One region of the Vibrio celticus genome, then DNA from elsewhere that is predicted to be linked to it. Evidence: predicted binding sites of a transcription regulator. Region 1 holds the regulator's gene; the other holds the start of a gene.
The links. Region 1 encodes PurR, which represses purine synthesis genes. Its sites were predicted from a motif close to TNANGNAAACGTTTNCNTNA; they were not measured.
Positions count from the first base shown of each region.

Region 2: purT (formate-dependent phosphoribosylglycinamide formyltransferase) is a predicted target of PurR. The motif match lies at 9,948-9,967, and genes of this name have one in related genera.

Region 1 is NZ_AP025463.1:2,306,671-2,319,321, forward strand. It holds gene mukB (chromosome partition protein MukB) at 1-4,152, opposite strand, end outside; gene mukE (chromosome partition protein MukE) at 4,149-4,955, opposite strand; gene mukF (chromosome partition protein MukF) at 4,936-6,273, opposite strand; gene cmoM (tRNA uridine 5-oxyacetic acid(34) methyltransferase CmoM) at 6,399-7,184, opposite strand; gene elyC (envelope biogenesis factor ElyC) at 7,300-8,151, shown strand; gene torR (two-component system response regulator TorR) at 8,317-9,030, opposite strand; gene torD (molecular chaperone TorD) at 9,316-9,963, shown strand; gene purR (HTH-type transcriptional repressor PurR) at 10,279-11,283, shown strand; cyclic di-GMP riboswitch class I at 11,454-11,539, shown strand; gene OCV19_RS10430 (TfoX/Sxy family DNA transformation protein) at 11,667-12,257, shown strand; gene OCV19_RS10435 (IS3 family transposase) at 12,329-12,651, opposite strand, start outside.
Region 2 is NZ_AP025463.1:1,510,054-1,522,704, reverse strand. It holds partial or broken gene OCV19_RS07035 (ISAs1 family transposase) at 1-900, shown strand, start outside; partial or broken gene OCV19_RS07030 (sphingomyelin phosphodiesterase) at 926-1,834, shown strand; gene OCV19_RS07025 (chromosome partitioning protein ParA) at 1,874-2,824, shown strand; gene OCV19_RS07020 (AraC family transcriptional regulator) at 2,829-3,863, opposite strand; gene OCV19_RS07015 (DUF2804 domain-containing protein) at 4,034-5,047, shown strand; gene OCV19_RS07010 (sterol desaturase family protein) at 5,135-5,983, shown strand; gene sbcB (exodeoxyribonuclease I) at 6,190-7,614, shown strand; gene OCV19_RS07000 (CidA/LrgA family protein) at 7,640-8,011, shown strand; gene OCV19_RS06995 (LrgB family protein) at 8,014-8,691, shown strand; gene cdd (cytidine deaminase) at 8,978-9,865, shown strand; gene purT (formate-dependent phosphoribosylglycinamide formyltransferase) at 10,033-11,208, shown strand; gene OCV19_RS06980 (thiopurine S-methyltransferase) at 11,337-11,990, opposite strand; gene OCV19_RS06975 (RelA/SpoT domain-containing protein) at 12,315-12,651, shown strand, end outside.

The DNA.
Region 1 (12,651 bases):
TTGAACAACCATCAGTAGGATAGACTGACCGGTACCGATCGCTTCACCCGTAGACAGTGCGCCCGATTCCGCTTGTAACCAGCCGTCTGAACCACGGTTAACTTCAACACTTAGCTCTAGGTAGTTACGGTAATCAAGTAGCTCTTCACCCAGAACTTGCGGAGAACGTTGGCCCATATCGATATGTGGGTTAACACGTTGGAACAACTTCGCCATCGCTTCTGAGAAGGTAAAGCGCGTTGATTCGAACAAGTCTTTATGCTGCTCTTGTTGAGTCGCTAGACCTGATAGCAAGATCTCGTGGCTTTCACGGATCTTAACGTTCAAACGAACGCCCTTAACCTGACCAAAGTAAATGTTCGACAGACCTTGGTTGAGCATACGAATACGGTTCTGCTCACGCTGAATCGTTTTCTTGATGATGCTTGCTACCGATTCAGAGCTGATCGCTAAGCGGTTTTCACGCTGCGTCAATTCTTCTGTTAGACGAGCAAGCTCAACTTCCATCTCTTCGATTGCTTCAACCGGATCATCCGTATGAATGATGTCTTGGCGAATACGCTCACGAAGGTGCTGGTAAACCGCAATGTAGAACAGGACTTTACGCTCTGGATGCGCGTTGTCTTCAGATAGACGCAGCGAATCACGTAGGTCGTCATTATCAGCCACAGCCAGACGTAGCGCACCCAGTGATTTATCCGACATAGAGCGAAGCTCGCCCGCCGTTAGGTAAGCCAGTTCACGCTTGTGCAGACGACGTTCAACATCATTTTCACGAGCTAAGCGAAGTACTGAACACCAACCTGCTTTTGCTGCAACAACGAAGGTACGAAGTTCTATGTACTCTTTCTGAACTTTCTTAAGACGCTTAGCTAGGGCTTTCATCTCAAGTTCTGTTGACGTAATCGTACGCTCGTATTCGCTCTTACGGCTGCGAGATGTGTGTAGACGCTCTTGAAGCTCGTCACGACGACGTACAGCACGCTCTTCAGCGCCTTCATCAGCGTTTACGCCAAACTCTTGTAGCTCTTGTTTGAACTCTTGAACCGTCTCTTGCTTCGCTTGATGTGAGCTCTTCAGTGCCGCCAATACTTGGTTGTATTGGTTCATCTGTTCGCGAGCTTGCTTCAAGCCATCGCGGCCTTTGGTTCTTGCTTGTTCAGCTTGAACCAACTTCGCTTTTAATTGCTCGCTCAGTTCACTGCTCTTGTTAAGCAAATCAACAGAATCCGCGTAAGCAAAGTAGTGACGACGCTCAATCAAATCAGACAGCGCGAACACTTTACCTTTTAGAGTTTGTAACGCGTTATCGGCTTGACGATACTCGGCTTCCAAAGCTTCGAACTGCTCTGGGTCAGCGTCTAGTGCAGATACGATTTGCTCTAGAGAAGTAAGCGCTTTACCGTGCGTATTCAAGTAAGACTTAGCTTCACTTAAACGCTCTAGTTGTGCTTCTAATTCAGCTAAGCGCTCAGCCAATGTTTCGTCTTCTAAAATACGAACCATTGGAGCTAATTTATCTAGCGCACCTAGTGCCTGCTTGCTTTGTAGAAGCTGACTGCGTTGCTGCTGCTCTTTAGAGTTAAGCTCAGCCAGAGAACGAACAATTTGATTACGCTTATCACGAATCGCAGCAAGTGCTTGCTCTGGGTCTGCGTTAAACGCAACGTGCAGGTGCTTCGCAACAAAGCTGTTGAATGCTTGATATAGGCGATTCAGCTTTTGAGAGTCAAACGCTGCTTTCGCGTGGTTCTCAACAACAACGTCACGCTCTTCGCGCAATTTCTCTAGGCGTTGTTCACGAGCCGCACGGCCAAACAGTGGGATCTCAGGGAAACGTGAGTAACGCATTTGGCGATCGTTCAGCTGAACACACACCGCACCTTCAAGCTCATCGGCATTGAATGAACTGTCATCAAACGCGTCGACATCGCCTTCTAGGATGTAAAGGTCTTCTGGACAATCATCAAGATCCAGCAGCTTCTCTTTGATACCATCAAGATCCGAAACCACAATTGCGTGACGAGCTGGGCCGTACATCGCACTGAAGTACGGCGCATCACCAATCGTGATGTCATCGTAGATCTCAGAAAGCAGTACGCCACCAAGCGTATCCGCTAGGCCTTTCAGGCGAGGATCGTTAGAGCCACCAGGAGAAGCTAAACGCTCAATCTCTTGCTCAAGTTCAGCTCGGCGCGTTGCCAACTGATCTTTTGCTACCGCTTGAGACTTTTCGTCTTCAAGCACTTGCTGCATTTGAGTCATCACCGCTTGGCTATCTTCTAGCTCAGCTTCTGTTTGATCTCTCAGTGCTTCAAGTGCATCGTTTGCCGTGATCCACGCTGGAGCAATGGACTCAAGCTTTTGAATCTCTTGGTCGTGGTTTTGTTGTACACGACGTTGCTCACTCTTCGCTTCACGCAGCTCTTCTTGAGCGTACTCAAGAGACTCGATCTGCATCGCGTGACGTTCACGTTCTTCATCGAAAACCGCTTCGTCAGTCAGTGAGATGTTGTGTTGCTTTTGGTATTCAGTCGCAAGCTCTTTTGCTTGACGCTGCTGCGCTACATCACGAGCCATGTCGCGATGCTGAGCTCGCCATTGCTGTTCATTTTCAACAACGTGTTTTGCGTTACGGCCTTTCTCTAACGCTTGTTTAGCGCTGTGAGACGCTTCTTTACGCTCAACGTCACCCACAATACTTTTAACAAGAGCGAGCGCTTTGTCGAACTGCGCAGAAGCTGCAGAAGACATGTCTAGCTTGTGCTTAGTAGACAGTAGCGTCTGCGTGCTTGATTCTTCTTGTGCTTTTAGCTCAGAAACCAGAGTTAGTGCGCTTTCTGCCGTAATAGATTCATCACCAAGTAACTGCTTAGTTTTCTCTAATGCTTGAACCGCTTGCTGGTATTGAAGCGCACGAGTCTGCTGAACATCCAACGCTTGTTGGTAGTCAGCAAGCTGAGTTTTCAGGCTATCCACTTCTTCTTCAGTGATGGTTGCCTGCTCTTCAGCAAGAAGTACTCGCTCTTGAGCTTCTTCAACCACCATCATTTGCTCTTCTAGACGCTCGTTAAGCTCCTCTAGATCTTCGCTGTAGCGGGCAATTTTCTCTTGCTGACGAAGTGCAGTTTGAACTAATTGCAGATGATCCGAAGCCGCTTGGTAATCTTGCTCTAGTGCTGATTCTTGATCGACAAGTAACTCTAGTTCTTCTTGAACGCGGTTCAACAAGTTGTTTTGATCAAGCAAGGTTTCACGAGAACCAAACAGCTCACCACGGAACTTCATGGTTTGATCAAGCTTGTTGCGACGATCGTTAGCATGGCGCATGTAATCTGCTGCCACGTAGTTCGTAGATTCAGTGATCAAGTGCTTAAACAAATCACGATCCGACTGAGTCGTTTTGATCGCTTCTAGCGTCATACGGTTTTCGCGTAGTGCTGATTCCATGTCTTGGAACGCTTTCTTCACACCACCATTTTGCGGTAGAAGGTAATCACGCAGAGAGCGCGTAATCGCACTAGAGATACCACCGTAAAGCGATGCTTCAATTAAGCGGTAGAACTTAGAACGGTCGCTGCTGTTACGCAGTTTCTTCGGTACCACACCGTATTCAAACATCTGCGAGTGGTAATCAACAATCGAAGAGAAGGCTTTGAAATGTGCGCCTTCGTATTGCGCTACCGCCGCTTTCACGTCGTTCAACTGGCATACGCGAGCGTGGCTGTCTGAAACGTTTTGAATCAACACATCCGTTGGTTTCACATGGCTTGGAAGGCCTTGAATAACAAACGGTTTGATATCGACTTTCTTATCACGACCCGCAACTTGCTGCAGTTTTACTGCAAACAATAGACGCTGATTACGAGAGTTCACAACATCTAGCGCGGCATAACATGCGCCTGGCTGAAGCTTACCGTAAAGGCCTTTATCACGAGATGACTGCGAGCTACCCGCTTCCGTTGTGTTACGGAAATGCAGAAGGCTTTGGTCAGGGATCAGTGCTGTGATGAATGCCGCCATTGTGGTCGACTTACCCGCACCGTTACCGCCAGAAAGCGTTGTAACCAATCCATCAATATCAAAAGTACGCGCAAAGAAGCCGTTCCAGTTGACCATGGTTAATGATTGATACTTACCTCTTTCAATCATGCTTCACCTTCTACTTTTGTTTGTTCGCCAGCGTTTGACTCAAGGTCAAAGTCAGCTTGATCGTTAAAAATGTCTTGTTGACCGTTTTCGTCTACGTCTGCATCTACTTCTGATGTGGCTTCCGCTTGTTCTTCATTCAACAAACTACCTTGGTTAGGTTCTTGGGTATGAACCACAGCTTCACCGTCACGGATAAGACGCAATTGCGCTTCTTTCATATCGTCGCCAACACGAACGTCAGCGCCAAAACGGAATACCGCTTCGCTGATACGGAACTTGCCCGTTTCACCAATCGCAATCAACATGCCGATACGGCGTAAACGACGCAGAGAAGTACGTACTTTTTCGAACAGCTTTTCTTTGTCTAAGTCAGAACCAGACGCACGGTTGGTTGCTAGCTTCATGAGTTTTTTCTCATCCGCTAACGACATCAATTCATCAAACAATTCTTGGTTGGTGAAGATACCTTCATGAGCCAGACGTTCTGGGCTTAGGTATAAGAAACACAACACCTTACCAACCAACATGTCGAGCTCAGATAACACACTACGACCAATCAGAGACGTAGAACGCGGACGCAAGTAAAAGAAACCTTCCGGCGCTTTTACCAATTCCGTATTGTAGCGTTGATAGAAATGCTGAAGTTCCACTTCGAAATCAGACAGCAACGCGTGGTTATCTAGATCTTCTGTTGAAACATGCTTACCTGAACGCAGCATGCTATCTAGCGCAGGGAACAGTGGGTTCGCTATCGCTTTTACCAGTTTCTCTGGCATGTAATCATCAGTACTTGTTAATGACATTTGCTTGTACCTTTGCACCGAAATCGTTAATTGCCTGCCAATCTGGCTGAATAGCCTGATAGTCAGACTCTGAGTAACCTAAGCGTACGGCTTGGTCGACAACAATTCTGGCTAAATCAAAATGGTGTGTGCGAGGGTGTGCAGCGAGGTAATCGCGTAACACAAGGCCAAGATCAATTGGCGCGCCTTGCTGTTTGTGAGCTTTTAACATCTCTGCAATTCGATCTGAAAGCAGGTCATTCACTTGCTCAAATTCTTCGTACTCTACGTCGATTGGTGCTTGTCCCATCACTTCGTCATCACGAAGCACAAGCGCTTCATCACGAAGATCCGTCAGCTTCTCAGCATCGGCGTAGGTCAGTAACCAAGGCGCATCAAAGTAGTCGGTGACTGATTGACGCAAGCGCTGGCTAAAGGCACGGTTTTTATCCATATCAATCGCGGTACGAATAAACTTGTGAACATGGCGGTCGTAGCCGATCCATAAATCGATGGCTTGTTGGCCCCAACTGGTGATTCGATCGAGCTTCATCTGCAAGCCGAACAGGGTTTCGCCAACGAACTCGAGTTCATCGTCACCGTAGACAATTTCTTGAATATCGAGGATCTGTGTTTGCAGTTCATCACCCGCCGCTTGCAAGGTGTCTTGCAATTCTTTTAGCGTGGACGAGGTTTCTGAAAGCAAGGTTTCACAGTTGTTAATCGCCTCTCGCCAATCTTTGTTAAGAAGGTCGGCAATTTGTTGCTTAACCGTTTGCTGCTGCTCATCCATAACACGTTGGTTAAGATCAATCTGATCGAAAATTTCACCAACAGAATACTTGAGCACGCCGTAAACATTCTTTCTCCAATGTCCTGGAGTTCCGCCTTTTTGTGCTGCTTCAATGGCTTTTGCCATCTCGTCCGCAACCATAGAAAGCTGGATAGACAGTTTCAACTTAGAGAACTGACGGTGGCGTAAATAATAATCTGAAATACCAATCGCCAATGGTGATAAGCGATAAATACTCGCACCATCGGTGATTTCGCTGGTAAAGCGGCTAATCAACTTCTGTTTAACTAACTCGTTGATGGCATTGTTGGCACGAAACGCGGACGCTTCACCAGTATCTTCAAACAGTCGAGTGACGATGGTAAATGCATCGTGCAGTTCACCCTCGCCCAACTCTTCATCGAACCTTTCATTGCTTAGTACTGCGATAGCAATCAAAAATGCTAAGCGCTCTGGTGGCAAGTTTAATGAAAAATCATGCTGCTTGACCCAGCCCACCAACTCATCAATTGGCTGCTCTTCGGCAGTTTGAGTCATTTCACTCATTGTGGTTCCTGTTACTGTTCTTCGTCATATCGAATGTATTAGATATGACGCCTATTTCTTTATGACGCGGGCTTCTTACGATTGCATAGCGCATGTTGTGGCTTCTTTTACCACATTCACCGCTGTTATTGCGCAGGTTTTTGAGCCCAAACGTGAATATAACGGCCTAGTGACAGATATGGCTCTTGGCGACATAGCTGTTTTTCCAGTTCCAATACATCTTCAAATTGGTAATCGCCCATGTACTCCATATTACCTATGTAGTCACTGAAAGAGCGAATGCCTGATTTACCACAGATTTCTAGACCAGCGTCTTCTATCCATTGATAAACCTCTTCCGGCTTCAAGCCTTTTTGTGGTTGCAGCTTAAACCGTTTTCGATGTGGCATCCCATTCAATACATGAGGAATGTTGCCACAAATCACATTTTTCAGGACTAATCCGTGGTGGTTGTAAAACATTATCGAGGCGACGCCACCCGGTTTAACTTGTTCAAGCAATAAATCAAGTGCCTCTTTAGGATCGGCTAACCATTCCATTACGGCATGAAACATCACAAAATCGACTTTTTCATCGAGATGTTCTGCGACTTTTTGTACTGGTGAATGAATAAATCGATATTGCTCTAACAAACCCGCTCCGCTGATACTTTCTTCTGCGAGCTTCAACATTTCAGAAGAGAGGTCACACAGAAAAACGTTATGCCCAAGCGCGGCAATTTTTTGCGACATCTGCGCAAGTCCGCCTCCAGCATCAAGCACATGCAGCGGCGAAGCTGATTGCTCAAATTTGCTCAAAGCTTGTTCTAAATCTTCCCATACGATGATCTGACGGATCTCTCCTTTGTCAGAGCCGTAAATGTTTTTTGCAAATTTGTGGGCAATATCGTCGAAATTACGGTCTTCAGTCACGGCTACTTGAGTTATTATGTCCTATCGTGCCTGCTATTCTGTCACAGGAATTTCAGGAATAAAGAGGCGATGTCTCTTTTTACTACTAAGTGATGTTTTTTCGGACTATTCGGATATGTTTGAGCTGAAAAAAGTAGTGTCTTCGCTATTGATGCCACTGCCAGCAATGTTAATTCTCGCTTTTCTGGGTTTAGCCCTAGTGATGTTTACTACCAAAAGGAAGACGGGTTGCCTAATCACCCTTTCAGCCCTATCTGGTATTTTCCTAATCGCTTTCCAACCAGTTTCTAGTCAACTTTTAATGCCAATGGAAAGGCAACACACCGCATTTTTACCTGTCGATGAAACCGTCGATTACGTGATGGTTCTCGGAAGTGGTCACGTCGTAGACGACCAAATTCCACCGACATCAGAACTTAGCCGCACCGGCCTGATGCGTTTAAGTGAAGGGATTCGTATTCTACGCCTCTACCCTGGTGCAAAACTCATTTTGTCTGGCTATGGCGCAGGCACTGAAGTAAGTAACGCAAGAATGATGGCTAAAGTTGCACTAGCTCTTGGCGTAGCAAAGCCCGACATCATTCTGCTTGAAACCGCAAAAGACACTTGGGAAGAAGCCCGCCAAGCCGCTGCGTTCGTTAAGAATAAAAGAATGGTGTTGGTGACTTCAGCGAGCCATATGACTCGCGTACTGAATGAGTTCAATGCTGCAGGCATGAAACCACTACCTGCACCAACCAACTATCTTGCACAAGAAGGTATTGTTGAGCCTTGGAATAAGTACATGCCAAAAGCGCTATACCTTGAGCAGACTGAGCGTTACTGGCACGAAACCATGGGATTGGTTTGGCAAAGCCTGCGTGATTGGCTAGATACAAGCAATGACATTGTTGAAGAGCCTGTTATTCCAGAAGCTTCCAGCTTAATTGAAGATGACGGTGAAGTTTCTGCGGCCCAGCCTCAATAAGCCCATTAAATCTTTAAACTCATCTGAGCAGACAGAGTCGCCAAGTATTTGTAGATTCTCTGGTCGTTAACAGTAAAAGCTGAGTAATAAAAAAGCCGAGACATCAATGATGTCTCGGCTTTTTACGTTAAAATGTCGTTGTTGATTAATCACTCCCGAAGGAAATCAATCACCAGCGAACATGTAACCTTCACCGTGAACCGTCACAAAGATTTGTGGGTTCTTAGGATCGAACTCCATTTTTGCACGCATACGACGAATCAATACGTCGATAGTACGGTCATTAGGCGCGTCCACTCGGTGGCTAATCATATTCAAAATACGTTCGCGGCTTAATACTTGATTAGGGTAAGAAGACAAAGCCACTAGCAGTTCGTATTCTGCTTTGGTCAGTTTCACCGGTTCGCCGTTTTTGCTTAACGCGCGACGAGGGATATCAAATGTCCACTCCCCAAAACGAACCACAGACTCATCTGATGTTTCTTCGACTGCGCCCGCTGCTGTTTTACGAGCAGCAGAGATACGCCAAAGTAGGTTTTTAACTCGAACTAATAACTCGCGAAGTTCGAAGGGTTTAGTAACGTAATCGTCAGCGCCCATTTCAAGGCCAACGATCTTGTCGATGCTATCCGTGCGTCCAGTAACTAAAATAATTCCAATGTCTGATTGACTGCGTAATTCGCGAGTTAGCATCAATCCATCTTCGCCTGGTAAGTTGATGTCCAGCATAATGAGGTCAACGTTGTTTTCTTCTAACACGTTTCTCATTTGAGCGCCGCTTTCTGCTTCGCTCACTGTGTAACCCTCGTTCTGGAAGTATCCAACCAGTTTACTGCGGGTTACCACATCATCTTCTACGACTAATACGTGATAGCTCATCTACACCACTTTTCTTATTTAATAGTTTCAGTGACTATTCTATTCATAACTAGTAACAATTCTAGTGGTACAGAAGATAAAAGCCAGAAACATGGATTTTTTTTGATACAAGACAATCTTAAACCTTGCTATTTATCGTCCATCGCAATTCAATATAGGCATTACTACTAACGAGTAACTTTGCGTTTTGCAAATAGCCTTGTTATTCAGCCTTGGTGTGCTTATGCCCAAGTGACTTCAAGATGCATATAAGCAACATCACAAGACTAAGTCAGGATCTAACAAATGAAAGATACGAAAGCGTTCAACGAGCAAAGAGCAGAAATATACTGGTGGCTATCAAGCTTATTTGCCAAAGAGCTCACTCAAGAAGAACTCGATCACTACCACTCTGTTGAAATTCGTTCTTTCCTAACTGGTTTAGGCGAAAATGAGACACTAAAGCCAGCGATTGATAAGTTAGTGGATGCGCTGAACCGCCTACAAACACGTGAAGATGCTCAGCTAGAACTGTCTGCAGACTTTTGCGACCTATTCTTAAAGACAGATAAACACGGCGCTCTTCCTTACGCTTCAATGTATATCGGCGAAACTGGCCTCTTGAATGATAAGCCAGCAAAAGATATGGAAGAGATCATGGCTAAACACAACTTAGTCGTGAACCAAGATCTAAAAGAGCCAGCAGACCACATTGCTATTGAACTCGATTTCCTTGGTAACTTAATCATTCGTTCAAACGAAACGGATATTGAAGAAGAGCTAGAGAATTCATTTGCCGTTCAACAGCAGTTTATCGAACAACAATTGCTGACTTGGGTACCAAAGTTCAACGTGAAATGTCATGACGTTGATGAATTCGGTTTCTACGCCTCCGTCTCATCTTTGCTACTCGCATTCTGTCAATTAGACACTCAATATTTAGCCGGTGAATAGCTTATTGGATGACTAGGTAAATAAATTCAGCAGAATGTGACAATTCACCCGGATTTCTGGGTGAATTTTATTGCGAGTAATTTCTAGTCAGTCTAAAATTGTGACCGCAAACGATAAAATATGAAACATTCACGAAATGCTATGCTTATTAAAGTTCAGAGCATTTCGGTGTTAAGACAAGCCGCTCAATAGCGGTTTTTTGTTTTTTAGCACTTTAGTACCCAAAGAGCCCTACAAATTTAAGCTCTTAGTTAGGTAGCTTAACGGCTACTTTATTCCGTACTTTGGGAAAGTAGCTTCTAATAGGATAAAACCATGGCCACTATAAAAGATGTCGCTCGCTTAGCCGGCGTATCAACAACAACCGTTTCTCACGTAATTAATAAAACTCGCTTTGTTGCAGAAGCAACTCAAGAAAAAGTAAACAAAGCCGTAGATGAACTGAACTATGCACCAAGTGCTGTTGCTCGTAGCTTGAAATGTAATACAACACGCACTATTGGCATGCTAGTGACTCAATCAACTAACCTATTCTTCTCTGAAGTTATCGATGGTGTTGAAAGCTACTGCTACCGTCAAGGTTACACTTTGATCCTGTGTAATACGGGCGGCATCTATGAGAAGCAACGTGACTACATTCGAATGCTTGCAGAGAAACGTGTAGATGGCATCTTAGTTATGTGTTCTGACCTAACTGAAGAACTAAGAGAGATGTTAGACCGTCACGCTGACATCCCTAAAGTTATCATGGACTGGGGTCCAGAGAGCTCTCAGGCTGATAAGATCATCGATAACTCAGAAGAAGGTGGCTACCTAGCGACCAAATACCTTATTGAACGCGGTCACTCTAAGATTGCATGTTTAAGTGGCCACTTAGACAAAGCAGCATGTGTTGAACGTATTGCCGGTTACAAGCGCGCACTCAACGAAGCAAAGATTTCTGCTGATGAAAATATGATCATCGAAGGCAACTTTGAGTGTGATACGGCTGTTCTTGCTGCAGAACAAATCGTTGAGATGGAAGATCGTCCAACGGCAGTATTCTGCTTTAACGACACAATGGCACTCGGCTTAATGAGCCGACTGCAAGAAAAAGGCATCCGCATTCCTGAAGATATCTCAGTGATCGGTTACGACAACATCGAACTCGCTGAATACTTCTCTCCGCCGTTAACGACAGTTCACCAACCAAAACGTCGTGTTGGTAAGAATGCATTCGAAATTCTATTGGAGCGCATCAAAGACAAAGACCACGAAAAACGCGTCTTCGAAATGCACCCTGAAATTGTTGAACGAAGTACAGTTAAGACGTTAAATTAATTGATAATTCGAGTTTAATTTCATCAAGCGCACCTTTAGGTGCGCTTTTTTTATCAGCAACCATAATGAACCCTTATGCATAAATGAAAGATCATTAATTGAAGCAATGTCACATTTTGAAATATCAACTGTGAGCTTCATTCAACAAAAACTTTATTCTATTCAATCAGTCACGCACAGGGCAAACCACTCGAAAGAGTGAGACGCAAAGCTTCCGGCCTAAACCACTCGTTGGTATGGTAGCGGGGTTACCGATGGCAAAATGCAGTAACTACTAATAATTTAGTAATTTACGGCTTATTGACAATTTAATTGCAACATTTTGCTAATCTCTCGGACCTGCTTATTTGGTGGCGTAGTTCAAATACACCGAGATAAATAACATGGATAAACCGATACTAAAGGACTCGATGAAGTTATTTGAGTCCCTAGGAAAAATAAAATCACGCTCAATGTTTGGTGGCTTCGGTCTTTTTGCTGATGACACTATGTTTGCTCTGGTTGTAAATGACCAGTTGCACATACGCGCAGACAAAGGCACAACGAAACAATTCGAACAACAAGGGTTTCAACCATACGTCTACAAAAAACGTGGTTTCCCTGTCGTTACTAAATATTTCGCTTTACCTGAAGGCCTCTGGCAAGATCAAGAGAAAATCTTGCAGCTTGCAACCACGTCTCTAGGTTTTGCTAAAGAAGAAAAAGCTGAGCAGTCTTCTGCCAAGCCGACCCGACTCAAGGATCTGCCTAATCTTCGACTCGCTACCGAGCGTATGTTGAAAAAGGCAGGGATCGATTCTGTAGAACGTTTATATGAATCTGGCTCTGTAAACGCATTTAACGCCATCAAAGAATCGCATGCGTCTTCTGTCAGTATTGAACTACTTTGGGCGCTAGAAGGCGCGATCAATGGAACACATTGGTCTGTTATACCTCAGCAGCGTCGTGAAGAGCTTATCAATCGCGTCAATTAACTTTGTCAGTGCAATCTATATACATAACTAAGCCGCATTTTGAAGTGACCCCATAAAGTTGGACATTTCTGTTAAGCGGCTTTCAAGGCCTGAGTTCGATATTCTATCGGAGTCAGGCCTTTTAGTTTCACTTTTATACGTTTGGTATTGTAGTACTCGATGTATTCTTTAATTTGCTCTATCAGAGCATCTGCATCTTCAAAGCTTTGGTTGTGATACATCTCGGTTTTGAGTAAAGCAAAAAAGTTTTCAGCAACAGCATTATCCAAGCAGTTACCTTTTCTCGACATGCTTTGCGTTAACCCACTCTCCGCTACCTTTTTCTGATACTGTCGATGGCGATATTGCCAACCTTGATCGCTGTGTATAATTGGCTTTGAGTTGGGTTTAAGCG
Region 2 (12,651 bases), 800 kb from region 1:
CTCGTAGACACACAATAGCTCGCATCTTGCGTTCCGTTGTTGCTGAGTCACTGCTCGAAGCTTTAGCCCTTTGGATAAACGAGCAGCGAACTAGCCATAACAAGCCCATTATCGCATTTGACGGTAAGGTTTGGGGCCCTATCGTAACGACAGAAAACTGCGTTGCAGTTGGTCACCGCTTACGATACCGAGCGTGGTCTAGTTCTGAGCCAGAAGCCGACTGAGAACAAGAATGGTGAGATAAACATTGTACGCCAAATGCTTGATGTTATTAATGTAAAGGGTAGCGTTGTCACGGTTGACGCCTTACATTGCCAGCGTGAAACACTAGAGAAAATCAAAGACAAACAGGCACATGTCGTCGTCCAGGTTAAGAATAATCAGCCCAAGCTTCGAGCGGCTGTTGTGGAGCAGTTCCAAACAGTTTTTGATGCTGGCAAAGAGAAAATAGTCACCGAAATCAAAGAGAAAAAACATGGTCGCAGTGAAGAGCGATACGTGTTTCAGCTCAAGGCTAAATTGCCCGATGACTTAGCTAAGAAGTGGCCAACGGTAAGAAGCATCATAGCAGTGGAGCGCCATCGAGTGATCAACGGTAAAGGCACTGTAGATACGTCCTACTACATTAGTTCTTTGTCGCCGAACAACAAACTCCTGGGTCATTATATTCGCCAGCATTGGCGGATCGAGAACAGTCAGCATTACGTGTTAGATGTTGTTTTTAAAGAGGATAGTTCACGCATCACTTTAGATGGTGCAGTGGAAAACATAGCGTTGTTCAGGCGCTTTGTGATGAATATGCTCAAGCAATGTGACTGTGGTGCGCCAAGCCAAAAAGTGAAATTGAAAAAAGCGGCATGGAACGACGATTATCGGGCTAGAGTATTCTTTGGGTTATAAATCCATCAAAGTATGCTCCCGCCCTGGGGTCAATGCAGAGCTAGCCCTCAAAGCCGATTCTACGGCGCGTTATGATGATATTTATTACACCATCACCCCGCCCAAAGTGGATGAGCAGCCAGAGCCGGATGCCAATACACTGAAAGTCATGACTTACAACATCTGGGCGCTGCCTGCTATCGCGTCGCATATTGGTGACCGCTACGACCTTCTCCCTCAATACGTAAAGGGCTACGATGTATTGGCGCTTCAAGAGGTGTTTGCTAACGGCAGAGATGAGTTCTTGCGTGAGCTTGCAAAAGAGTATCCTTATCAAACCAAAATGCTCGATAAAGACGGGATTAACATCTATGACGGCGGCGTAATCATTGTCAGCCGCTACCCTATCGTTAACGAAGCTCAGTATGTTTTCCCGGATTGCACAGGCACAGATTGCTTTGCTGATAAAGGCGTTAACTACGCAGAAATTATCAAGAATGGTCAGGCTTACCATGTATTCGGCACCCACACGGCATCATTCGATACGGAGACCGCTCGTGATTACCGACAACGTCAATTCAAGCAGATGCGTGCCCTTGCGCAATCTCTGAATATCCCGGCATCAGAAGCTGTAGTTTACAGCGGTGACTTCAACGTGAACAAGCTGAAGTTCCCAGACGACTACCAACAGATGTTCGCTAACCTGCAGGCTGATGAACCAACATACTCTGGTTACACCGCTTCTACCTTTGACCCACGCATCAACAACTTTGCGGGCGAACCTATGTCGGGTGGCGAGAACGTTGAGTATCTCGATTATGTGGTAGTAAGCTCGGAATATGCAGCTAAAGCGCATAACGACAATCGTGTGGATGTCCCAAGATCAACAAGCAGTGAGTTATGGAAGCACTACAACCTTTCAGACCACTTCCCTGTTAGCGCCGTGATCAAGTAGCTCGGTGAACCCATAATGTATCGAGTTATCTTAATCCTCATGCTCGTCGCTGTGGCGAGCATTATTGGCTATTCGTGGTCATCAAAACTAACTGAAACACCGTTATCTTCTGCTCAACACACAGAACCTAAGCCGCGTGTTTCTACGACAACTGCTGACGATAATTTCACACCAACTACAACCGCCAGTTCGGGAAATGCAGCATCACAGAACAAACAAGCCGAAGCTGAATCATCGGGCGGGGAAACGTATGCTGAAAACTTGACTGAGCTTGAAGGTAAGGCTTTGTTCGATGAACTCGATGGGTTCTGGACGCTTTGCCAACAACGTGATGACTGCACTGAGCAACTCACACGATTGAAAGCAGAATTGCCGGGCATATGGTTTGAGTTACTGAGCGACTATCCGCAGCTATCAGTCGACTGGCAATTAACCCAAAGCACTATCCCACTAGAATCCATAGAGACTCTTGAAGAGCGTGTTGCCCTATTCAAACAATCTGCCCAGCAAGTATGGGGAGAGTTGACCCACCAGCTATTTGCAGACCAGTTTGCTCATCTGGATTTCACGCTTGACGCAAACACCCTTGAAGAGAACGAAGCGAGCCAGTTTTTGGCCAACTATCAAGATTTGCTTAGTGAATGGCAAAACAATACGGGCACGTTAAACGCCGAAACACAGCTTCAAAAATATGAACTGGCAGTCTCTTTGATACCCAGCAGTTATAGCCCTGCTGAAATAGCATCAGTCAAAGCCGACCTTCAAGATGCTTACTTAGATGAAGCGCAGGCCAGCAACATTGCCGCGCGAGAACAACAAGTCGCACAACAGCAACAAACCGTGATGAGTTATCACGAGCAACTGGATCAGCTCAAAGCGACCTTAGGCTCTCAGCGCTCATCAAGTTATGCCACTTGGACTCAACAAGATTGGGACAGTTACTATCAACAACAAGTCACCGATTTCAGGGAGCAGTTTTTTAGCAAGTAACGCTTTAACTTAAACCATCACGAAACTGCGCGGGCGTTTTATTGAGCCAACCTTTAAACGCCCTTCTGAAGTTTGCAGGGTCGCTATAACCGAGCCTTTCACCGATGTCATCAATGCTCATGGTTGTACCGAGTAACAGCTCTTTGGCCAGTTCCACTCGAACTTCGGTAAGCAAGACTTGATAACTGGAATCATGGGTCACTAGCTCTCGCCTGAGCGTACGAGAGCTACAACCAAACTCATCCGCAAGTTGTTCAATATTCGGGAAACTGCCTGCGGTTTGATAAAAGATCGTTTTGATCTGGTTAGTCAGCAGATGCTCAGAGTCCAGCGTTTCGACTATCGACTGGCAAGACGCAAGATAGCGCTTCAGTGTTGCGGCATCATGAGTCAATAAGGTTTGCGACAAAACCGAGGCATCAAAACGCAGTTCACAATGGTTTTGTTCAAAAATCACCGGACACTGGAAACGGTCGTCATAGAGCTTGGCGTAATTGGGGCGAGCATAAGGCAAAGCCAAAGTGTGAATATCCAACTCATGACCAGTCAGTTCTTTGAATAAAGAGACGATTGAACTCAAGAAATATTCACTGCAGAAAGGAAGCAGATCGCCCACTTCCAATGTGTTCTCAATCTGAATCACTGCTTGCTCGGAATCTAGAAACAATTTAACCGAGAAGATAGGACCGTTCAGGCGCAAATACTTGAAGCCCGACTTGATGGCCTCCCCGACATTTTGACTGGTTGATAGCGCATAACCCAACACACCAAAGTGGCTCAAGCTAGCGTGTTCTCCCAACCAAAGCCCCAAGCCATCGTGAGGAAAGCTCTGATTGGCCGCGCTAAACAACGAAAGCTTGTCAGCGTAAGTCAGTTTTCCATTCGGATCTCGCCAATCCATGTTCGGTAAACCCACATCATTGAGTAGCCTTTCAATAACAACGCCTCGTTGCTCTAACGTATTCAACAGCAGCGCGATATCTAATGTACCCAACTGATGCCGATGTTCGGTCGGCTTATACTCCGCGATAATCTCCAATCGTCTCTCCTTATATCGAGCCCATTCCCATAAACATGACTACTCACCTTCAACAGCACATGCTGACAAAATCGTGATTGGCAACGCGCTCCTGTCCGAATATGACCTCCCAATTCTACGCGACTCATCGCACAATGGCTTTAGTTGTTAAATTTATGTGAACCATCGCAATGATAAAAACCAACCCAGCCCCACACAGTTTGATTGATTCTAATGGTCAGCCGACCATCGGACATTTCGATGGCATCCCTAAACACCTGAACATCGAGAGCTTTTACTATCGAAACTCGATGGATGCAAAAGCAAACTCTTGGCAGAAGCACTTCCACTACAAACAATTCCAGTTTGTCAGCATCGTCACCGACACACACATTATCGGCGTCGCTATCGCGGATATTCGCTACTTAGGCTCGGCATTTTGTTATCTGTACGATATTGAAAACAACCATCTAGAAGAGTCATCTTGGTTGAGGCCATTAGGGTTTGATAAACAAGTTACCGCTTCGCCATTTGACGGCACGACAAACATTGCAGGCCAAAGTATCACCTTTAATATTGAAGGCGGGCAATGGCGAGTTCGCTTGAATACCAAACTCATCAAGGCCGATATCGCTTTAGAGCCTAAAGCCGACAGCTTGCCCTTGGCGATGTGCAGCCCAACGGGTTATTCAGGTTGGACTTACACTCAAAAGCACAATGCTTTGCGCATCAGCGGTGAAATCCAAATCAAAGGAGAATCACTCGTTCTCCAACAAGCTCGTGCCGGTTATGACTTTTCAGCGGGTTACATGAGGCGTGAGACCAGTTGGCGCTGGGCAAGTATCAACACGCAACCCAATGGCACAGATATTGGCCTAAACCTCGCGGCGGGCGTGAATGAGACTGGAGGCTGCGAAAACGTATTGTGGGTCAGTGGAACCAGACACTTACTTAACCCGGTACAGTTTACGTTCAGTCGCCAAGACACGAACTTGCCTTGGCAGATAACATCACAAGATGGACGTATAAACCTGACCTTTACGCCCTTAAATAACCGCAACGAAAAGCTCAATTTATGGCTGTTAAAGAGTAACTTTCGTCAGTTCATTGGTCACTTTTCTGGCTCGATTGAAGACAACAAGGGAATGACACATCAACTCGATGGTGTTCTTGGCCTAACAGAAGATCACTTTGCTCGCTGGTAGCGTAATTCTGCTGATTGAATCTCAGGCGAGCAAGTCTAAGTAAACTTGATACTAAGAACGCGTATGGCGTCTCAACAAGGATAAAACATGAATATCGACGCATTAATCAATCACCCAGAATGGCTACTGCTGGTATTAGCGCCCTTGTTCGTGGTGTGCATGTTGGCTGAGTATTTTATCGGTCAGAAGCAAGGTCGACTGCCTGATAACTCGAGCTATAAACTTTCAGAAGTAATGTGTAACTTCACGCTGGCAGGAATGCATCAACTCTCCGATTTACTCACCGGGTTATTGGTCGTGCAGCTGTATCTTTGGCTGTTTGGTTGGCGCTTAATGGACGTTGAAATGGGCGTGCTGAGTTTTGTTGTATTGATGGTGTTACAAGACTTTTGCTATTACTGGTTCCATAGAGCAAGCCATCGTGTTCGCTGGATGTGGGCAGCACACGTGGCACACCATAGTTCAGAAAGCATGAACTTCAGTACGGCTTTCCGTCAAAGCTTAATGTATCCACTTGCTGGGATGTGGTTGTTCTGGTTGCCGCTGGTCATCATAGGCTTCGACCCTAATTGGGTGATCTTTGTGGTGCTTCTCAATTTAGGGTTGCAGTTCTTCGTCCATACACAATGGATACGAAACTTGGGGCCACTTGAATACATCTTTAACACCCCTTCGCATCATCGAGTGCATCACGGCAAAAACCCGCAATACATCGATAAGAACTACGCCGGCGTTTTGATCATTTGGGATAAATTGTTTGGTACGTTCGAACCGGAAGTTGAAACTGTACGTTACGGCGTCACTAAACCAGTAAACAGTTTTAACCCTATAATCGTCACCTTTCAAGAATGGAAGGCTATATTCAAAGATTTGAGAAACCGAGAGCTAACCATTAAACAGAAAGTCCAGTTGATACTCTCACCCCCATCGGATTAAACGAACGATAGACAGATTGTATTAACTAAGATACCGCCTCAACTGGATTCAAAGACATCCCCACCGACTCGATTGAATAGTAAAGCACCGTTTTCCGACAATTTATTTGTGATCTGGGTTGCACGCGTACCGCATACTATCAGATACTGAACAAAACTAACCTTCAGCCACAGTAAACGTTCTGCGCTTGCTGTTCAGGAATTTCAATGAGTTCAGATAATCAGCCGACCTACTTCTTTTTCGATTACGAAACGTGGGGCGTTAGCCCAGCAAAAGACCGTCCGAGTCAGTTTGCGGGTGTTCGTACCGACCAAGATTTCAATGTTATTGGAGAGCCTCTGGTTATCTATTGCCAACCTCCTGCTGATTACCTCCCTGCGCCTGAAGCTGCGTTGATCACCCGTATCACACCACAGAAAGCGGCTTCACAAGGTCTCCCTGAGCCAGAGTTTATCGCTAAGATCCATGCTGAGTTGGCGAAACCAAACACCACAAGCCTTGGCTACAACAGTATCCGATTCGATGATGAAGTAACGCGTTACACCTGTTACCGAAATTTCATTGACCCATATGCGTGGAACTGGCAGAACGGCAACTCACGTTGGGATCTATTAGATGTAATGCGCGCTGTTCACGCACTGCGCCCTGAAGGCATTGTTTGGCCAGAGAACGAAGAAGGTTATCCAAGTTTCAAACTGGAACACCTATCTGTGGCAAACGGCATTGAACACGAGAACGCGCACGATGCGATGGCCGATGTTATTGCGACCATCGAGTTAGCAAAGAAGCTTAAAGCTGCACAACCTAAGATGTTCGATTACCTTTACAACATGCGTCATAAGCGTAAGCTAAATGACCTAGTTGATATCGTAAACATGACACCATTGATGCACGTTTCGGGCATGTTTGGCCGTGACTGCAACTACACAAGCTGGATTGTGCCTATGGCTTGGCACCCAACTAATCAAAATGCGGTTATCGTGGTTGATTTAGCTAAAGATCCAAGCCCACTACTAGAACTGGACGCTGATGAACTCAGAGACAGACTCTACACCAAACGCAGTGAACTGAGTGAAGACGAGCTACCCGTACCCATCAAATTGGTTCAACTGAACAAGTGCCCTATTCTTGCTCCAGCCAAAACGCTGACGGCTGAAAATGCCGAAACCATCGGTATCGATCGCCAACAATGCTTGAAGAACTTGGCACTGCTGCGCGAACATCCAGAGATCCGCGAAAAACTCATTGGCCTGTACTCTCAAGAGCGCGAGTACGAAAAGAGTGATGATGTTGATACCCACCTTTACGACGGTTTCTTTTCACCTGCTGATAAAACAGCGATGAACATCATTCGTGAAACTGACCCGAACAACTTGGCAGCTTTGGATATCACCTTCAGTGACGAACGTATTAAACCGTTACTGTTCCGTTACCGTGCACGTAACTTCCCATGGACGCTCGACGAAGCTGAGCAATTGAAATGGGCAAACCATTGTCGTGAGTTTTATGAGTGCCGTTTAGAAGAGTACATGCTCAACCTTGAAAACCTCGCGCACGAACATGAAAGTGACGAGAAGAAAATGGCTATCTTGAAGGCGGTTTATCAATACGTAGAAAAGTTAGCTAGTTAATTCCATTATCAAGAGACGTAACACTTTGAAAGAAAGATTGATCCAACTGGTTTACTGCTTAATCTCCTTCACCTTAATCATAGGTGCACTTACAGTAGGTAACGCGTTACAGCACTTTTTGGATACCTCAATCCCAGGCAGTATTTTTGGCATGTTGATTCTGTTTGCTGCCATGGTGATTGGTATTGTTCCTTCGCACTGGGTACAACCCGGTGCAAGCTTGATTATCCGCCTAATGATCTTACTGTTTGTTCCGATCAGTGTTGGGTTAATGGATCACTTCGACATGCTCATCACGAACGCATTGCCAATTATGGCCAGCGCCGTTGGTGGCACGTTGCTGGTGTTGGTGTCCTTATCATGGTTTTTAGACCGCTTGCTTTCGAGAGGTAACTGATCATGTGGATTCTACTCACCATCGTGGTATTCCTGTTTGCTCGCTGGGTAAGTCAAAAAGTAAACTCACCGCTGTGTAACCCCCTGCTGATCAGCATTGGTATCATCATTCCGATACTCACGTTCTTCAAAGTACCGTTTGAGACTTACTATGCGGACAACACCTGGATTACCTACATGCTGCAGCCCGCGGTAGTTGCCCTTGCTTATCCGCTTTATGAACAGCTACCTCAAATCAGAGCCAACTGGCGCATCATCACCTTTGCTTGCACACTAGGCAGTGTAATGTCGATGACAACGACAGCATTGATCGCTGTGGCTTTTAAAGCAGACTTAAGTTTGATTGCGAGTTTATTAGGTAAATCAGTCACCACGCCAATTGCGATGGAAGTATCGAGCCATTTAGGTGGTGAAGCAGCGATTGCGGCAATACTGGTATTGATTGTTGGTCTGTTTGGGGCGATTTTTGCTTACCCAATCTACAATCTCATTGGTATTAAGAGCCCTATTGCCCGAGGTTTAACCATGGGTACCGTATCTCACGCTTTAGGCACTGCAACCTGTGCTGAAAAGAATCAGGAAGATGCAGCATTCAGTTCTTTGGCTCTTGTGCTTTGCGGCGTCATTACCTCAATCATCGCACCGAGTATATTTTCGCTCGTGGTTTGGTTCTATTCTTAACCTAAACGATCACTACGCGATTCAGCCCAACCAGAATGCTGTTTATTACAGTGTCTGTTTGGGCTTTTTATTCGCATTTATTTAGCAATAGCAGCCAAATCGCGCCCTGTTTAGGCCAATAAATGGGATATCAATGGTAGTTTTTACTCTTGCAATCGATTTCATCTGTGACCTCACTCTAATTATGCAAACCAATGTAACAACAACAACGCAGTGGTGATCAGTGTCACAGAAAATTCCTGAGCATTACATAGAATTAAAGTCTAAGGTCAATTAAGGATTCAACATGAACAGTCGTATTACCCTGGCGCTGGAAAGTGCTCCAACAGCAATCAAAGCACTTTTGAGTGACATCGTATTAGCAGACAACTTTGACGCGACATTGTCTCCAGAACAATTTGCTAGCCTACTGCAAGCAAGTGGTTTAGCGGATGACGAGCTACGTATTGCGCTACTTCCTTTTGCCGCAGCCTATTCTTACGCTCCGTTATCTGACTTTTATGTTGGTGCAATCGTGCGTGGTTTGTCTGGCACTCTGTATTTTGGTGCAAACCTTGAAATCGCTGGTGCTCAACTTGGCCAAACAGTACACGCTGAACAATCTGCAATCAGCCACGCTTGGATGAAAGGCGAACAAGGTATTTCTGATATCACCATCAACTTCAGCCCTTGTGGTCACTGTCGTCAATTCATGAACGAACTGACAACAGCAAAAGAACTTAAAGTTCAGCTGCCACAACGTGATGAAATGTCTCTGCAAGAGTACCTACCAGACTCGTTCGGCCCTGCTGATTTAGGTGTGACAACTGGCCTAATGACAAAACTTGATCATAAGTACACGACCGAAGAAACAACGCCTATTGTTGTAGAAGCGCTAGCAGCACTAAACCGCAGCCATGCTCCTTACACCAAAAACCTAAGTGGTGTTTCATTACAACTCACGTCAGGTGAGATTTTCACGGGTGCTTACGCAGAAAATGCAGCGTTCAACCCGAGCCTACCTCCTCTGCAAGTCGCGTTAATTCAACTTAAACTGGCTGGCTTCGATTTCGAACAAATTGAAAGTGCTGCTTTGGTTGAAATCGCCGAAGGTAGCATCAGTCACCTAGCGGATACGCAATCTACATTAGAAGCGATTAACCCCGACATTCCAGTGACTTACTTAGCAATCTAAGTACATCTGATTAACAAAAATTTAAATAAGCAGCCCTATTTAACAGGGCTGCTTTTTTTATGCCTGTAATTAACGCAACAACTTGCGCAAACGTTTGCTTTTGTCATTGAAATAAGTATGATCACCCCGTTTTCAATCAATCGTTCAAAAGATCGGAAGGAATTTCTATGTTTGGTACTGCTACTCGTGAAAATGCTACTCGTGTACTTCTATTAGGTTCAGGTGAACTCGGCAAAGAAGTTGCTATCGAGTGCCAACGTTTAGGTTTGGAAGTTATTGCTTGTGACCGTTATGCAGACGCACCAGCAATGCAAGTTGCGCATCGTAGCCATGTATTAGACATGTTAGACGGCGATGCACTTCAAGCGATCATTGAACTAGAAAAGCCAGATTATGTGGTTCCTGAAATTGAAGCTATTGCCACCAGCAAGTTGGTAGAGCTAGAAGCGCAAGGCTTAAATGTCGTTCCAACTGCGAATGCGACCAAGCTAACGATGAACCGCGAAGGTATCCGTCGTCTAGCTGCAGAAGAGTTGAAACTGAGCACTTCTCCTTACCGCTTTGCAGACACCTTTGAAGATTTCTCTGCCGCTGTTGAATTCGTGGGCATGCCTTGCGTTGTTAAGCCAGTAATGAGCTCTTCAGGTAAAGGTCAAAGCGTTATCAAAACAGAAGAAGACATTCAGAAGTCTTGGGACTACGCACAAGAAGGCGGTCGTACTGGCGCGGGTCGTGTAATCGTTGAAGGCTTCATCGACTTTGATTACGAAATTACGCTTCTTACCGTTCGCGCAGTCGACGGTGTTCACTTCTGTGCGCCTATCGGTCACCGCCAAGAAGACGGTGATTACCGTGAATCATGGCAGCCACAAGTGATGTCAGACAATGCACTTAAAGCCGCGCAATACACGGCTGAACAAGTGGTTAACGCACTAGGTGGTCACGGCATCTTTGGTGTCGAGCTGTTTGTTAAAGGCGATCACGTGATCTTCAACGAAGTATCCCCTCGCCCACACGATACTGGCTTAGTGACATTGATGTCTCAAGACTCATCTGAATTCACACTGCACGTACGTGCCTTCACTGGTATGCCGATCAAATCCATCACGCAATACGGCCCTTGTGCATCAGCGGTTATCCTTGGCCAAGGCACTTCAACCAACATTCGTTTTGAAGGTCTTACAGAGGCGCTAGACGCACCACAAACACAAGTTCGCCTGTTTGGTAAGCCTGATATCGATGGCCGCCGTCGTCTAGGTGTGGCGCTTACTCGTCGCAACAGCACTGAGACAGCGATTGAAGATGCAATTGAGAGCGCGTCAAAAGTAAAAGTGATTTACTAACCTGCTATTCAATTCTGAACAATCACGAGTTCAAATCTGAACAATAAAAAAGACGGGCTATCGAGCCCGTCTTTTTATTGGTGTTTTCTTTTATATCGAAGTCATCTGTTTGCTTGAGTTCAAAGCGATTAAGCTTCTGACTCAATCAAATACACTTCTTCACTGAATCGAGACAAGCCTTTCTTAGCAATCTTCGGATGTTCATCGTCCGCTATATCTTGATTCAACAATGTGATTTTGTATCCAGTGAACAACTGAGTGATCTCTAGTTTAGGTACGCTAAACGGAGGCCCCGCCATCTCGCTTTGGTCATAATCTAGAGTCACCAGAAGGATCTTACCACCCGGTTTCAGCAGTTGTTTCAAACGCTCTACATACTGCACTCGCATCTCTTCAGGCAATGCGACTAAAGACGCGCGATCATAAATGGTATCGACAGGCTGGATTGGTGCTGTGAAGTAATCGCCCGTGTAGATGTTCAGTTCATCGAATTGGTAGAGCTCGTGCTGACCGCTAATTTGAGTCACAGTCGGGGTATAAAGGTGCTCTGCAAAAAATGCGCGAACCGCAATCTGGCTTAACTCGACACCTTGAACATCTTCATGCTTTGAAGCTAGCCAAATCAGATCTTCACTTTTACCACAAAGTGGAACAAACACACTCTTCTCGTAGCTAGGCTCAGTCTTTTCCCAAAATTTAATCAGAAGTGGGTTTACATCTTCGAGGTGGAAACCAATTTGGTTGGCTGCCCATTTATTGTGCCAAAATTCAGGATTATTCATCTTTCGTTCATGTTAAACAGTCATAATGCAAGGGTACAGTATAGAGAGGTAAGAGCAACCTTAGCTTGGTTTAAAGTACCAAATTGGTTTCGATAAAATCAGAAACTGGCTAAGTTCAAAGTTCTGATAATTGCGGAACTAACGGTTGGATTATTTGTCTATATCTTCACATTTTAAAGCAATATTAAACGTTAGAGTTGATTTCTGTCTTAGCTAGCCCCATTTAATATTTAGTGAGTTTGGTTAAGCTGTTTTTACTCTTGTGCGTTACTGGTTACCCCTTTTGACTACCCGTTTTTTGTAACCTTGTATTTTGGAGTTTGAATGAGTGTATTTCTCCGTACGACGGCCCTAATGCTTTTGGTATTGAGCCGAGCGCCTGCATTCGCAGCAGCACCTGTTTCAGCAAGTTCAACAGATCAAACGCGCACTCCTGCGCAAAACCAAGTATCTTCAAACGTATTCCGTCATAGTTTGAGCGGCCTTTACGGCATCAAAGCCTTCGATTCACGCCCGACTCAGCCTTACACCGACTTCGATATTCTGTACAGCAAAGCGCATCAAGGCCAAGCTGAATTAGAAACTATCTGTAAAAGTACTGCCCTACTCACCAATTCTGAAGCGCTATTTGCTGGCGTTAAATCTCAAGCTCGTGCAGAAG